One region of the Bacillus cereus group sp. RP37 genome, then DNA from elsewhere that is predicted to be linked to it. Evidence: predicted binding sites of a transcription regulator. Region 1 holds the regulator's gene; the other holds the start of a gene.

Region 1 (6,934 bases):
TATCTGGTGGGCATACAGAGCTTGTTTATATGAAAGAACATGGTTCATTCGAAGTAATTGGTGAAACAAGAGATGATGCAGCTGGAGAGGCATATGATAAAGTAGCTCGTACGTTATCTATGCCATATCCAGGTGGTCCTCATATTGATCGCCTTGCGCATGAAGGAAAGCCGACAATTGATTTGCCTCGTGCATGGCTAGAACCTGATTCGTATGATTTCAGTTTCAGTGGATTGAAATCCGCAGTTATCAACACTGTGCATAACGCAAAACAACGTGGGATAGAAATTGCACCGGAAGATTTAGCAGCAAGTTTCCAAGAGAGTGTAATAGATGTGCTTGTAACGAAAGCATCTCGTGCAGCAGAAGCGTATAGTGTAAAGCAACTGCTTCTTGCGGGTGGAGTAGCTGCGAATAAAGGACTTCGCGCACGTTTGGAAGCAGAATTTGCGCCAAAAGAAAATATTGAGCTAATTATTCCTCCGCTATCTTTATGTACCGATAATGCGGCAATGATTGCAGCGGCAGGTACAATTGCATATGAACAAGGAAAACGTGCTACATTAGCTTTAAATGCAAATCCAGGATTAGATATTGAAGCATAGTTATGCACAAAATTAACCACAGCCTGTGGATAAAACCCATATTATCTGTTGATAATGTGGGTTTTGTTGTGTATATAAAATGTTGATAACTTTTTCGTTGATTGTGGATAATGTGGAAAAGTAATTTTGAGGTTTATTTTATAAAGGTGGATATGTGCATAAACTTGTGGATAAAGTAGATGAAGTCTGACCTTTAAATGTATTCTTTTTTGGGAAATAAAAAACAAGAAGATATCCTTAAAAAACATTTTGAAATATGCTCTAATTATAGATGTCGCTAACATTGTCAAACTTTGTCGGCAGATTGATATTTTGTGTCGAATCGTTGATTTGTTTAAAAAATCGTTTTGACAATATGACGTTGATTCCAACTAGAAGATAAAAAGGATGTCGCATAGTCAAAAATCCCGACTTATGAGACATCCTCTTTATCAATACTTTTATAAATGCAATTCTTCCCATTCTGCCATACAAGCTTCCAGTTGCTCTTGTAGTGTTTGCTTTTTCGTTGTAATTTCACTAGCCTTTTCATAATCTGCATATATTTCTGGTAAGCAAAGTTGATCTTCTAACGTAGCAATTTCTTCTTCAAATTCTATGATGTTTTGTTCTAGTTCCTCAATTTTCCGAGTGCGTTGACGCTCTAATTGTTTACGCTCTTTTTCTTCGAGATAATTTAATTTTTCTTGAGCTACAGTTTTTTGAACAGGTGCCTGATTTTCTTGCTGTTCTTGTTGTTCAAATTCTGCACGTTCGATCATCTCATTCTTCTTTTCAACGTAGTAATCGTAATCCCCTAGATATTCCTGTGCACCTTCTGTTGATAACTCAATAACAGTTGTCGTTACACGATTAATAAAGTAGCGGTCATGTGATACGAATAGAAGAGTTCCTGGGTAATCAATTAAAGCATTCTCCAAAATCTCTTTACTATTTAAATCGAGATGGTTCGTAGGCTCATCGAGAATTAATAAATTCGATTTTTGCATCATAAGTTTTGCAAGAGCTAATCGAGCTTTTTGTCCACCACTAAGAGAAGATACGGGCTTTAATACATCATCTCCTGTGAATAAGAAGTTACCTAGTATCGTGCGAATTTCTTTTTCAGGCTGCAATGGATATTCATCCCATAATTCATTTAAAACTCGCTTAGAAGATGTTAAGTTAGCTTGTTCTTGATCATAATAGCCAACAGAGACATTGGATCCGAAAGAAACATCACCATTTAGTAGAGGTAACTTATTCACAAGTGATTTTAACAATGTGGATTTCCCGATTCCGTTCGGTCCAACTAAAGCAACACTATCCCCGCGAGTTAAGCGCATTGTTACATGTTCAATAATCGGATCCTCATCATAGCCGATGGTTGCATCCTTTACTTGTAAAACATCATTTCCGCTTTGTTTTTCAATATCGAAGTGGAAGGATGCTGACTTAGAATCACCTAATGGTCTTGTTAATAATTCCATTCGGTCTAATTGTTTACGACGGCTTTGCGCACGTTTTGTCGTAGATGCACGAGCTATATTTTTTTGAACGAAGTCCTCAAGCTTAGCAATTTCATCCTGTTGCTTTTCATAACGTTTCATTTCTTGCTCGTATAGCGCTGATTTTAAATCTAAATATTTACTGTAGTTACCAACAAATCGTCTGCTCTCTTTATTCGAAATTTCATATACTTGTGTAACGAGTTTATCTAAGAAATAACGGTCATGGGAAACGATTAGTATTGCGCCAGGATAGCCTTGTAAATATTGTTCAAGCCATGTTAATGTTTCGATATCTAAATGGTTTGTAGGCTCGTCCAAAATAAGTAAGTCCGGTTTCGTTAATAATAATTTACCGAGAGCCAATCGTGTTTTTTGTCCACCGCTTAATGTAGAAATCGTCGTCTGATGCGTTTCAACTGGGAAGCCAAGCCCGCTTAAAATCGAACGAATATCTGCTTCGTACTGATAGCCACCTTGATCTTTATAATCTAATTGTAATTGATCGTAATCAGCTAATAATCTTTCATATATAGCCTCGTTTGAAAAGTTTTCTTCTTTTCCCATCTCTTGCTCTAGCCTTCGAAGTTTTGTCTCCATTTGCTGCAAGTGTGTAAAGACAGTTAACATTTCATCCCAAATTGTTAAAGATGTTTCTAACCCGGTATTTTGAGCTAAATATCCGATGGAGACATCTTTCGGTTTTATAATTTCGCCACCATCATGGGATAGCTCACCAGCTATTATTTTTAATAATGTAGATTTTCCGGCTCCATTTCGTCCGACTAATGCGATACGATCTTTCGTTTGAACTTCCAATTTTATGTTTGCAAGAATCGTTTCTGCACCGTATAATTTCGAAAGCGCGTTTACTTGTAATAAAATCAATGTTTTCACCTCAAATAATTTCTTAACTTTGCCATGTTTATATTTCTCAATCATACTAAAAATAGTGTATAGTTTAAAATAAAGAGAGAATACTTCTTTTCTTTATTATACAGGGAAATTCATGAGTGCTAAACTTCTGTATTTGATTCAAGCATATGAATAAAGATAGGAAGAGAGGAGAGGTTATATGGATCAGCACAAAATTCCACAGGCCACTGCCAAACGATTGCCTCTATACTATCGATTTATCCAAAACTTATCTCTTTCTGGTAAGCAACGTGTTTCATCAGCTGAATTGAGCGAAGCGGTAAAGGTTGATTCCGCAACGATTCGAAGAGATTTTTCATATTTTGGAGCGTTAGGGAAAAAGGGTTATGGATATAACGTAAATTATTTATTATCATTTTTCCGTGAAACACTCGACCAAGATGATATAACACGTGTAGCACTTATTGGAGTAGGTAATTTAGGGACCGCTTTCTTACATTATAATTTCACGAAAAACAATAATACAAAAATTGAAATGGCGTTTGACGTTAGTGAAGAGAAAGTCGGAACAGAAATCGGGGGCATTCCTGTATATCATTTAGATGAATTAGAAGAACGTTTATCAACTGATATACAAGTGGCAATATTAACAGTACCCGCTACAGTAGCACAATCTGTAGCAGATAGATTAGCGGAAACGAACGTGCATGGTATTTTAAATTTCACACCAGCGCGCTTAAATGTGTCAGACAATATAAGAATTCATCATATTGATTTAGCAGTAGAATTACAAACACTTGTTTACTTTTTGAAGAATTATCCACAATAAAACGCAGAGGAAGCGACCTCTGCGTTTTATTATTATTTTTTCTTTGTGAATTTAACTAAGATAAGGCGAAGTGCCAAATTAAAATCAATTGTTGCCATAACTGCAAATAGTATTGTCCACATATTCCAGATTGTATCTGTTACGTTCGTAATGGCGAAGCGTGTAAAGATACATCCAAGAAGGAAGTACAATGCAGCCATGAATAATGGCGAGTTTCTCATACTAAAAATCCTCCGATAAAGCCTTGCATTTTTTCAGCTTCTTTAATCATTTCTTGAATTTGTTCATTACTCACTAAAACTTGAGCAATTGCAACTAATGTATTCATTGCAACATGGGCTGCAATTGGAACGATAATGCGCTTCGTTTTTACATATAAAAAGGCGAATACGAGCCCCATAGCAGTGTATACCAATAAGTGAGTAAAATCAAAATGAATTGCTGCGAATACGAGAGAACTAATGATAGCAGCAATAAAGAAATTAAACTTCTTATACAGTGTACCAAATAAAATTTTTCTAAATACGATTTCTTCCAAAATAGGTCCTATTATAGATATAACGATAAGGAACCAAGGTGTCGTTCTTGCGATATCCATAAGTCTCGCTGTATTTTCAGATCCAGGTTTAATACCTAATACATACATTTCGATCATACCGGCAATACTTTGCGAGAAAAATGCTAAGAAGAATCCGATAAAAATCCAACCAATCGTAGCTGGAACAGTAGAGCGCTTTGTATCTAAATGTCTGTCGCGAATATCAGCTTTAAGTAACCAAAGTACGATACATAATGCAATAAAGAAGCTAATGATTGCCCAGTGTCCAGTTATGAGTTGAAATTTCTCTTCTCTAGTAAATCCCCTGTTATCATAAAGTCCAGTTTTCAGCAGAAGTGGTAATCCAGCAATGGATGATAACTGCATTAAAATGTATGTAACGATAACCCACCAATATTGTTTTTTCAAATGGTTTAACCATCCTTTCTAACTCTAGTGTATGAGATAAGGTAGGATAACATGTAAGTATGCTACCTACGATATAAACCTCACTTAAATTATGTTTTTTTCGTAAATCCTTATTTGAAATGATAATAGAAGACAGGAGAAAGTTGTGTGTATAGCGAAAACAACTTAGGGTGTCCTTTCATATTGTAACATACGAGTAGTGGAAACAACGATTCATATAGTAAAGGTAGAAGAAGAGGGACTCTATATAGAAAAGTGTATAGCTTAATTTGCGAAAAAATTATGATTTTTTTACTTGCAAAAGAAATTGAGATTATTTATTATTATAAGTGTGTTAGCACTCGGGTGAGTTGAGTGCTAATAAATAAAATTTACATAACAAAATGAGGAGGTTATTGTTCATGCTAAAGCCATTAGGTGATCGCGTTGTAATTGAGCTTGTTCAAGCAGAAGAAAAAACAGCAAGTGGTATTGTATTACCAGACACTGCAAAAGAAAAACCACAAGAGGGTAAAGTTATTGCAGTAGGTACTGGTCGAGTGCTTGAAAATGGTGAGCGTGTTGCTTTAGAGGTAGCAGCAGGTGATCTTATCATCTTCTCAAAATATGCAGGTACTGAAGTGAAATACGAAGGTACAGACTACTTGATTTTACGTGAAAGTGACATTTTAGCAGTTATCGGTTAATTATATAAATCTTAAAAAATCCAAGGGGGTCAATTATTATGGCAAAAGATATTAAATTTAGTGAAGAAGCACGTCGTTCGATGCTTCGCGGTGTCGACACTCTTGCAAACGCAGTAAAAGTAACGCTGGGACCAAAAGGTCGTAACGTTGTACTTGAGAAGAAATTCGGTTCACCACTTATTACAAATGACGGTGTAACAATCGCAAAAGAAATCGAATTAGAAGATGCATTCGAAAACATGGGTGCAAAATTAGTAGCAGAAGTTGCTAGCAAAACAAATGATGTAGCTGGTGACGGAACAACAACTGCAACTGTATTAGCGCAAGCTATGATTCGTGAAGGTCTTAAAAACGTAACAGCTGGTGCAAACCCAATGGGTCTTCGTAAAGGTATCGAAAAAGCTGTTACTGCTGCAATTGCAGAATTAAAAACAATTTCTAAACCGATCGAAGGTAAATCTTCTATCGCACAAGTAGCTGCTATTTCTGCGGCTGACGAAGAAGTTGGTCAATTAATCGCTGAAGCAATGGAGCGCGTTGGTAACGACGGCGTTATTACTTTAGAAGAATCTAAAGGATTTACAACAGAATTAGACGTAGTAGAAGGTATGCAATTTGATCGTGGATATGCATCTCCTTACATGATTACTGATTCTGACAAAATGGAAGCAGTTCTTGATAACCCATACATCTTAATTACTGATAAGAAGATTTCTAACATCCAAGAAATCTTACCAGTATTAGAGCAAGTGGTACAACAAGGTAAACCACTTCTTATCATTGCTGAAGATGTAGAAGGTGAAGCATTAGCTACATTAGTAGTGAACAAACTTCGTGGTACATTCAATGTAGTAGCTGTTAAAGCTCCTGGATTTGGTGACCGTCGTAAAGCAATGCTAGAAGATATCGCAATCTTAACTGGTGGCGAAGTAATCACTGAAGAATTAGGTCGTGACTTAAAATCTGCTACAGTTGAATCTTTAGGACGCGCTGGTAAAATTGTTGTAACGAAAGAAAACACAACTGTAGTTGAAGGTATTGGGAATTCACAACAAATCGAAGCTCGCATCGGTCAAATCCGCGCGCAATTAGAAGAAACTACTTCTGAATTCGATCGTGAAAAATTACAAGAGCGCCTTGCAAAACTTGCAGGTGGCGTAGCGGTAATTAAAGTAGGTGCAGCAACTGAAACTGAGTTAAAAGAGCGCAAACTTCGCATTGAAGATGCACTTAACTCAACTCGTGCAGCAGTAGAAGAAGGTATCGTTGCAGGTGGTGGTACTTCACTTATGAACGTATACACGAAAGTAGCTTCTATCGTAGCTGAAGGCGACGAAGCAACAGGTATCAACATCGTACTTCGTGCATTAGAAGAGCCAGTTCGTCAAATCGCAATCAACGCTGGTCTAGAAGGATCTGTAGTTGTAGAGCGTCTAAAAGGCGAAAAAGTAGGCGTTGGTTTCAACGCAGCTACTGGTGAGTGG
Region 2 (6,934 bases), 4.6 Mb from region 1:
TTTACAGGCTCCTTCATCATCTATTCAAATAATCTGCAATTGTTTGAAATACTACGGTATACATATTATGAATACTTTCTTCAGTATTTCCACCATTGGACAAACCAACTGCCCATTGTTGCCCTTCACCACTTCCAATATTTGCAAATCCTTGCGTATACATAGCATTTACATCTTTTCTTGCACTGTTATACTCTATCCCTTTTGTAGTAAAAATTGAATATGATTTATCTTGTAAACCGATAAAAAACACTGGTTTCTTTAGCGATGAAAATACATTTTTATACTGATCTGTTGAGGCTTCTTGAAAGTGATCTTTCATTATTAGAAAACCATCCACTTCCTTAGATTTCTTTTCCAGTTCCTCTAACTTCATTTCCTCAAACTTTATATTCCTAAACGTATCTTTCGGCTTTTCTCCAATAACTCCAATTACGAGTGCTCTTCCGTTATATTCTAATTTCTCTCCTTCTTTATCCTTTGCACACCCAGCACCTACTAGGCATATCAATATAAAAAATAAGAAATACGATAAACGCTTCATTTAGCACCCTCCCCTTCTTTTCAGTCAAGTGACAAAAACGTAAGGTGAATTCAAGAAAATGTAAGTAAAATCGATAGCTCAAATTACGTTTCTATATTATAATCAATTGAATTTACTTACATTACTAAACATAGGAGATTATCATGAAGAAATTTAAACTTTCATCTTTTCTTCCGTTAAGTTATATACTTCTACTCGTACTCGTAAGTCCCCTTTACGATGTATTAAATAAATCGACTGTACACGCAGTAGATGTCACAACTGTAGTAGATGATTGGATTCCATTTGTGAAAGCATTTATTATTCCTTATTTACTTTGGTTTCCTTACTTATACGGCGCACTTATTTATTACTGCTTTGCGAATCGAAAACAATATTATGTCACTTTAAGTAGTATCATTCTTGGAAAACTTGCTTGTTTTTCTATTTATTATTTTTGGCAGACAACTGTACCACGTCCAACAGTCGTTGGATCAGACGTATTTTCCGAACTAGTTCGCTATATTTATAGTATCGATCAACCGGTAAACTGTTTCCCTAGCATTCACGTTCTTACTACCTTTGTCATTATGCTAGCTGCTTTTAAACGTAGAGAACAACATGCTTTTGAATATTATATCCTTACGTTCTTCGGTACGCTTATTATTTTATCCACGCTATTTACGAAGCAACACGCATTTGTAGACGCCATTTCTGGAATGACGCTTGCAAGCATACTTTACTTCGGCGTTCAGCTTTTATTAGCAAAAGAAACCGTACGTGTTCCAGTAAAACAAAATCAAAAAATGTAAAAAGCAGACTGTGGCTTCCAGTCTGCTTTTCTCTATATAAAAGGAGATTTTCAATTTAAGATTGCGGTACAGTCATATCACCAGAGTGAATACGACCTGCTTTTTTAAGAGCAATGTAAAGTATATAAGAAACAGCTACTGGAATGATGATATAAGTGATTACCATCGCTGGGACAACTTCCCATCCTTCGCTGGAAATTAAATTAATTGGTGCGATAAGAGAACTTAATCCAAGACCTGCAATTTCTTTTCCTGCTTCCAGTTGGAAAATTAATGCTGATACAGGACCAACTATAGCACTGGCGACGACTGTTGGGACGAGAATCATTGGATTTTTAGTGATATTTGGCAACTGTACTTTCGGAGTACAAAGCGCTTGAGCTAATATGCCACCTAAATTATTTTCTTTCGCTGAGATGACAGAGAATCCGATAAACTGAGCAACGCAGCCTGCAAGAGCAGCACCACCTGCCACACCGTCTAAGCTAAGTGCGATCGCTAACGCAGCTGATGAAGCTGGAGAGATAAGTAATAGGCCCCAAACGACTGCAATGACGATAGAAGCGATAAACGGGCTACCAGCTGAACTATCTTTAATAAACGCTCCAACTGTATTTAACACAGGAGTAATATTATGAGACAACCAAATACCGACTAAACCAGAACCTAATATGGCCGCAAATGGAACGAGCATCATATCTAACGCAGTTTTTCCGCTTAAACGTTTACCAATATATACAGCTAAAGTCGCTGTTAATAATGCACCGATTGGCTCACCTGTTTTAATAATTAGACCTGCTTCAGTAATTGAAATGGATCCGGCACCAATCGCTCCAGCTACCATAGCTGAGAAGATTACAAGACCATTTGCACCGAGCATAAAGGCAATTCCGGCACCAATGGCTGGTGCCATAAGTGATTTTGCAACAACTCCGATTGTAATAAGCAATGGAATATCAACAATTCTTCCTATATTTTCGATTAGTAAACCAATTCCAAGGGATACGAAAATACCTTGTGCAATTCCAGCTGATGCTTTAAATACACGGGACATTATATATTCCTTCATTTGTTTCACCTTCTCCTATAAGTTAGTAACCAATTGTTTTCATATAATCACGTAACATATCGTTTGATTTTGCGAATCGAGATTCTTCATCCTCTGTTAAGTTTAGTTCTACAACTTCTTTCATACCATCTCTAGTAATAATGGCTGGCACTCCTGTACAAATATCATACTCACCGTACTCACCATCTAAAATAGCTGATACAGCAATTACACGGTGATCATCGTTAAAGATTGAACTCGCAATATATGCTAGAGAATTTCCGATTCCGTAATAAGTAGTGCCTTTTCGTTTATAAATTTCCCATCCTGCTTTTGCAGTCTTCTCAACAATTTCATCTAAGTCTATTTCACCAAATTGGTCTTTTTTCTCTTCTAAAATTTGCAGAATTGGCTTTCCACCAACAGTTACGTGAGACCAAGCAACCATTTGAGAATCACCATGTTCTCCTAGGGAATACCCATGAATACTACGAGGATCTACATGTAACATTTCAGATAAAATTGTTCGTAAGCGAGAAGAATCTAGTGATGTACCAGTACCGATCACACGATTTCTAGGTAATCCAGATAATTTCCACACCTGATAAGTAATAATATCAACTGGGTTCGATGCAAGTAAGAAAATACCATCAAATCCACTTTCCATTACGCCGCCAACAATGCTTTCCATAATCTTCGCACTCGCTCCTAAAGTATCTAAGCGACTTTGCCCTGGTTTTGGTGCTGGTCCTGCTGTAATAATAACGATGTCCATATCTTTGCAGTCTTCATAGCTTCCTGCATATACTTTTGTTCTTGTATTTGTAAAGTTAATGCAGTGTGATAAATCCATTGCTTCCCCAACTGCACGTTCATGATTTATATCAATTAATAATAGTTCTTCGCAAATGCCTTGATTTACAATGGAATATGCACAACTTGATCCAACTAATCCAGTACCGATAATTGCAATTTTTCTTGTATTTCTTTTCATAGCAATCTCTCCTAATTGATCATATAATCTATTTCTTTTGTTCTTTACACTCCTAATTATAGAGATTCCCACGATAGAAACCATGGATACTTTGTGAAATGTTGAGCAAACTTTTGTCCTTTTTGTGAATTGTTATATTCCATTTTCGTCATATTTGTTACAACTGGAAAAATATTTATTATATATTTATTGACATGCCCAAAACAAAAAAACGAGCGACTTCATTCGCTCGTTTTTTTATCCCCTTATTCCGCACTTAATTGACCTTTTAATTGCTGTACAATCATTGGGTTAGCAGGTGCAGCTGGCTTATAATAACTCTTTTGCTTTGCGTACTCATACATATTACGTTGACGCATCTCATCTTGATTACGAATTTGGATTAACGTTTGATGTAACTGTTCATTATCAGACTGAGAAATATAATTTGCATAACTTGTTAAACTTGCATTTAACCCTGCTAAATAATCATTTACCATATCTTTTTCATTCATGTTCTGCTTCCTCCTATCCTAGAAAAGTCATTAATTGCTGTTTCGTATTTCGTGCATCTTGCGCATCCTTTTGTAGCATTTGTTTCAGTTGTGGATCTGTACACGTCTGTGCATACTGCTCCAACTTGTTAATAATTGTTGCGTGTCCACCAATTAAATGACGTAAGTTTTCTACTTCAAGCTCTGTTAAGTTTTGCATAGAATACTCCTACCTTTCTTTATTCGTTCACTGTTAGTATTTAGCTCTTTTTTGATTGTATACATGAATTAGCTTTTTCACGTGCATACAAAATAAAAGATGAATAGCTAAGCCATTCATCTTTTATACTGGTTATGTATTTATTTTTATAGAGACACAATCATACTTATACTCACAAGTAAGTTCCATACAATGTGTAAAATAATACTAGGTATAATAGATTGCGTCTTTTTGTATAACATTGCAAATACCATTCCCATAATCGTTGCCGTAATTAGAAGACCTCCATGAAGAATTCCAAAAATGAAGGAAGAAATAATGATACCAACTAAAAAATTATATTTCTTTTCTAAAAATCGATATAAAATACCTCGAAATAGAATTTCTTCTTTAACCGGTGTAATTATAGCAACACTTAACACATATATAATACTTTGTATGCTATTTTGAATCCCGAAGCTCCCTAATTGTTCCTTCTGTTCTGCTGCACTTTCAAAACTAAACACATGTAACGTTAAATATTGTGATAACGCAATGACTATAAAACCAATTAATAGATATAAATATGTCTTCCCATTCTTCAAAACGGATACATCCCAAATAGATTTAATAAAATGAAGAACTGGTTTATAAGCTAATAAAACGATAGCAACAACAGCTGCATCAAATAAGAGTAAATAATATCCTTCTAAATTAGTACTTAATACTTCTTCTCCATAAATCTCAAAGGCTAAACCAAGGAATAATCCTCCTAGGAGTGAACTCCCTATAATCATTGCTATCGTTACAAATAGATTTTTATATGTTATATTCTCTATTTTTCTTTCCACACTATACGCTTCTAACACTGTTTTACTCACAGTATCCCTCCAGTTATTCTCATTTATCTTAATAAAACCCTTTAATTGAAATATAAAGATAATATAACAAAATTTCCAAAAAGAATAATATGCAATTTTACATATTATGAAAACTTTATATTTTATAGTTTTAGGAATAGGATTGCTATGCAATAATTATTATATGAAATTTCAAAAAACACTTCCTATCCACCATAACCCTCGCATCATATAAAACTTATTAGTTAAAGGAGCAATGAACATGAAAACACATGACTTCCTTACAGAAATCCAGAAAGGTTCTGAGCCTAGTCCATATCAAGATCCTATCGCATTTATTTTCGTTTGCCTTTCCTTAGCCATATACACATTTTTCAAACCAGCTAAATAATATCATTTAACAAGAAAGAGCCTCTAAACCATTAGAGACTCTTTTCCAGTTAATATCTTCTTTTTAAAACTACGATAGTTAAAGCATAAGAACAAAGTACCCCTGCTAATAAAAATGCATTTGCTAATTTATACTGTTCACCTGTCAATGAATATAGATTCCCAATTAAAAAGATAACTAAATATAGAAATAAAAATACAAACAATGAAATTTTAGCTGCATTCCCTGTAATATGCTCGCCTCTTTCATCTTCCCCTTCATTCTTCTGAAAACGTGTTGAATATAAAACACCTATTAGCCCTGCTACTGAGATTATTATCCCTATTACAATACTCATTCCGTTTCCCCCTCTATCTTATATTGAAAAACTTCATGAAACTCCTTACCTAAAATATGTGCAATTTCAAAAGCTAAAATTAAAGATGGATTATAACGATTCGCTTCAATTGAGGCGATTGTTTGTCTACTTACCCCAGCTTTGTTCGCTAAATCTGTTTGTGACCAGCGCTTTTCTGCTCTGAGTACAACGAGATTATTTTGTAAATTCCCACTTTGTTTCATAACCTCTCCTTGTTTTACATTATTTTCTATATTTTGATTGTAATTTATTTTTAACATCATGTAAACTATTTTTAACATAAATAAAGTGAAACTTTAATCCTCCCACCTACCATTCTTTTGGAATCATATGCACTAAAAAAACCTTAGAATCGCTTCTAAGGTTTTTAGTTGCCTCGCTTCTTATTTAATTTCTCATTCCATGTAATCCTTTAATAAACGTTTCCAATAATACATGTAAACTTGTATCTAAATCTAGCGGCAAACCAAATCCACCCTGCTGTTCAATCGACGCAAATCCATGACAAATACTTCTGAATCCACGTGTCGCATGAAGTGCATTCTCTCCTTCTAAGCCGTATTGTTGTAAAACATGAAGACAAAGCTTCACAATTCCGTCTCCTGCTTTTCTTACTTCTTCATCTCGTAAAAAGGTTGCTTCATACAGTCCAGGATGTTTGCGTACGAATGCTACATACGCTTCTCCTAATGCATGAATTGCTTCATCCATACGTTTATTCTCGGTCGCTTCTTCCAGCTTGTTATGCAGCTGTTGTATTCCGTAAATACCAAGATGTTTCCGTACATCTTGTAACCCTTTCACATGATTATATAGTGAGGGAGAACGTATCCCTAACGTTTGCGCTAATGAAGCTAACGTTACTTCTTGTATTCCATTTGCATCTGCTATTTCTGCAGCTGTTTCTATAATTTTCTGTAATGTAAGTCCGATTCTCGGTGACATAAATTAACCCTCTTTCTTACTTTCTATATTCCGCTTCGCTTCCTTAATAGCAAGCTCTATGACAACCCCTGGATCCTTTATCATTTTTCCGTGCCCTGCCGCAAGCAAGGAAGGCTCATATTCTCTTAACTTCTCTGCACTTTGTAATGATATGTCTTTGCTCCACGTTGCCATCGCCGGAAACGGAAACCAAAATTTCATTTGTCCTGAAACAGCCATACCTCCTCTTGTTTGGAATGCATCCCCGACAATCAGAGCTTTATTTCTTACATCAAGAAACGACATGGAGCCTGGTGTATGTCCCGGTGTCATAATCGCAAGAAGCGATCCA

The links. Region 1 encodes Rex, which represses fermentation and respiration genes when NADH is low (regulators of the CRP and FNR family bind a similar motif). Its sites were predicted from a motif close to TTGTGAAATATTTCACAA; they were not measured.
Positions count from the first base shown of each region.
Region 2: a site for Rex is predicted at 3,469-3,486, ahead of QCI44_RS02360 (L-lactate dehydrogenase). Genes of this name have one in related genera too.

Region 1 covers NZ_JARVHP010000001.1:5,119,121-5,126,054, reverse strand. The annotation lists gene tsaD (tRNA (adenosine(37)-N6)-threonylcarbamoyltransferase complex transferase subunit TsaD) at 1-605, shown strand, start outside; gene QCI44_RS26830 (ABC-F family ATP-binding cassette domain-containing protein) at 1,046-2,980, opposite strand; gene QCI44_RS26825 (redox-sensing transcriptional repressor Rex) at 3,168-3,797, shown strand; gene QCI44_RS26820 (YdiK family protein) at 3,830-4,018, opposite strand; gene QCI44_RS26815 (CPBP family intramembrane glutamic endopeptidase) at 4,015-4,764, opposite strand; gene groES (co-chaperone GroES) at 5,166-5,450, shown strand; gene groL (chaperonin GroEL) at 5,489-6,934, shown strand, end outside.
Region 2 covers NZ_JARVHP010000001.1:477,488-484,421, reverse strand. The annotation lists gene QCI44_RS02375 (hypothetical protein) at 17-544, opposite strand; gene QCI44_RS02370 (phosphatase PAP2 family protein) at 688-1,335, shown strand; gene QCI44_RS02365 (PTS sugar transporter subunit IIC) at 1,391-2,404, opposite strand; gene QCI44_RS02360 (L-lactate dehydrogenase) at 2,427-3,377, opposite strand; gene QCI44_RS02355 (spore coat protein) at 3,623-3,871, opposite strand; gene QCI44_RS02350 (hypothetical protein) at 3,885-4,070, opposite strand; gene QCI44_RS02345 (CPBP family intramembrane glutamic endopeptidase) at 4,217-4,930, opposite strand; gene QCI44_RS02340 (hypothetical protein) at 5,172-5,300, shown strand; gene QCI44_RS02335 (DUF2178 domain-containing protein) at 5,350-5,637, opposite strand; gene QCI44_RS02330 (helix-turn-helix transcriptional regulator) at 5,634-5,861, opposite strand; gene QCI44_RS02325 (TetR/AcrR family transcriptional regulator) at 6,046-6,603, opposite strand; gene QCI44_RS02320 (MBL fold metallo-hydrolase) at 6,607-6,934, opposite strand, start outside.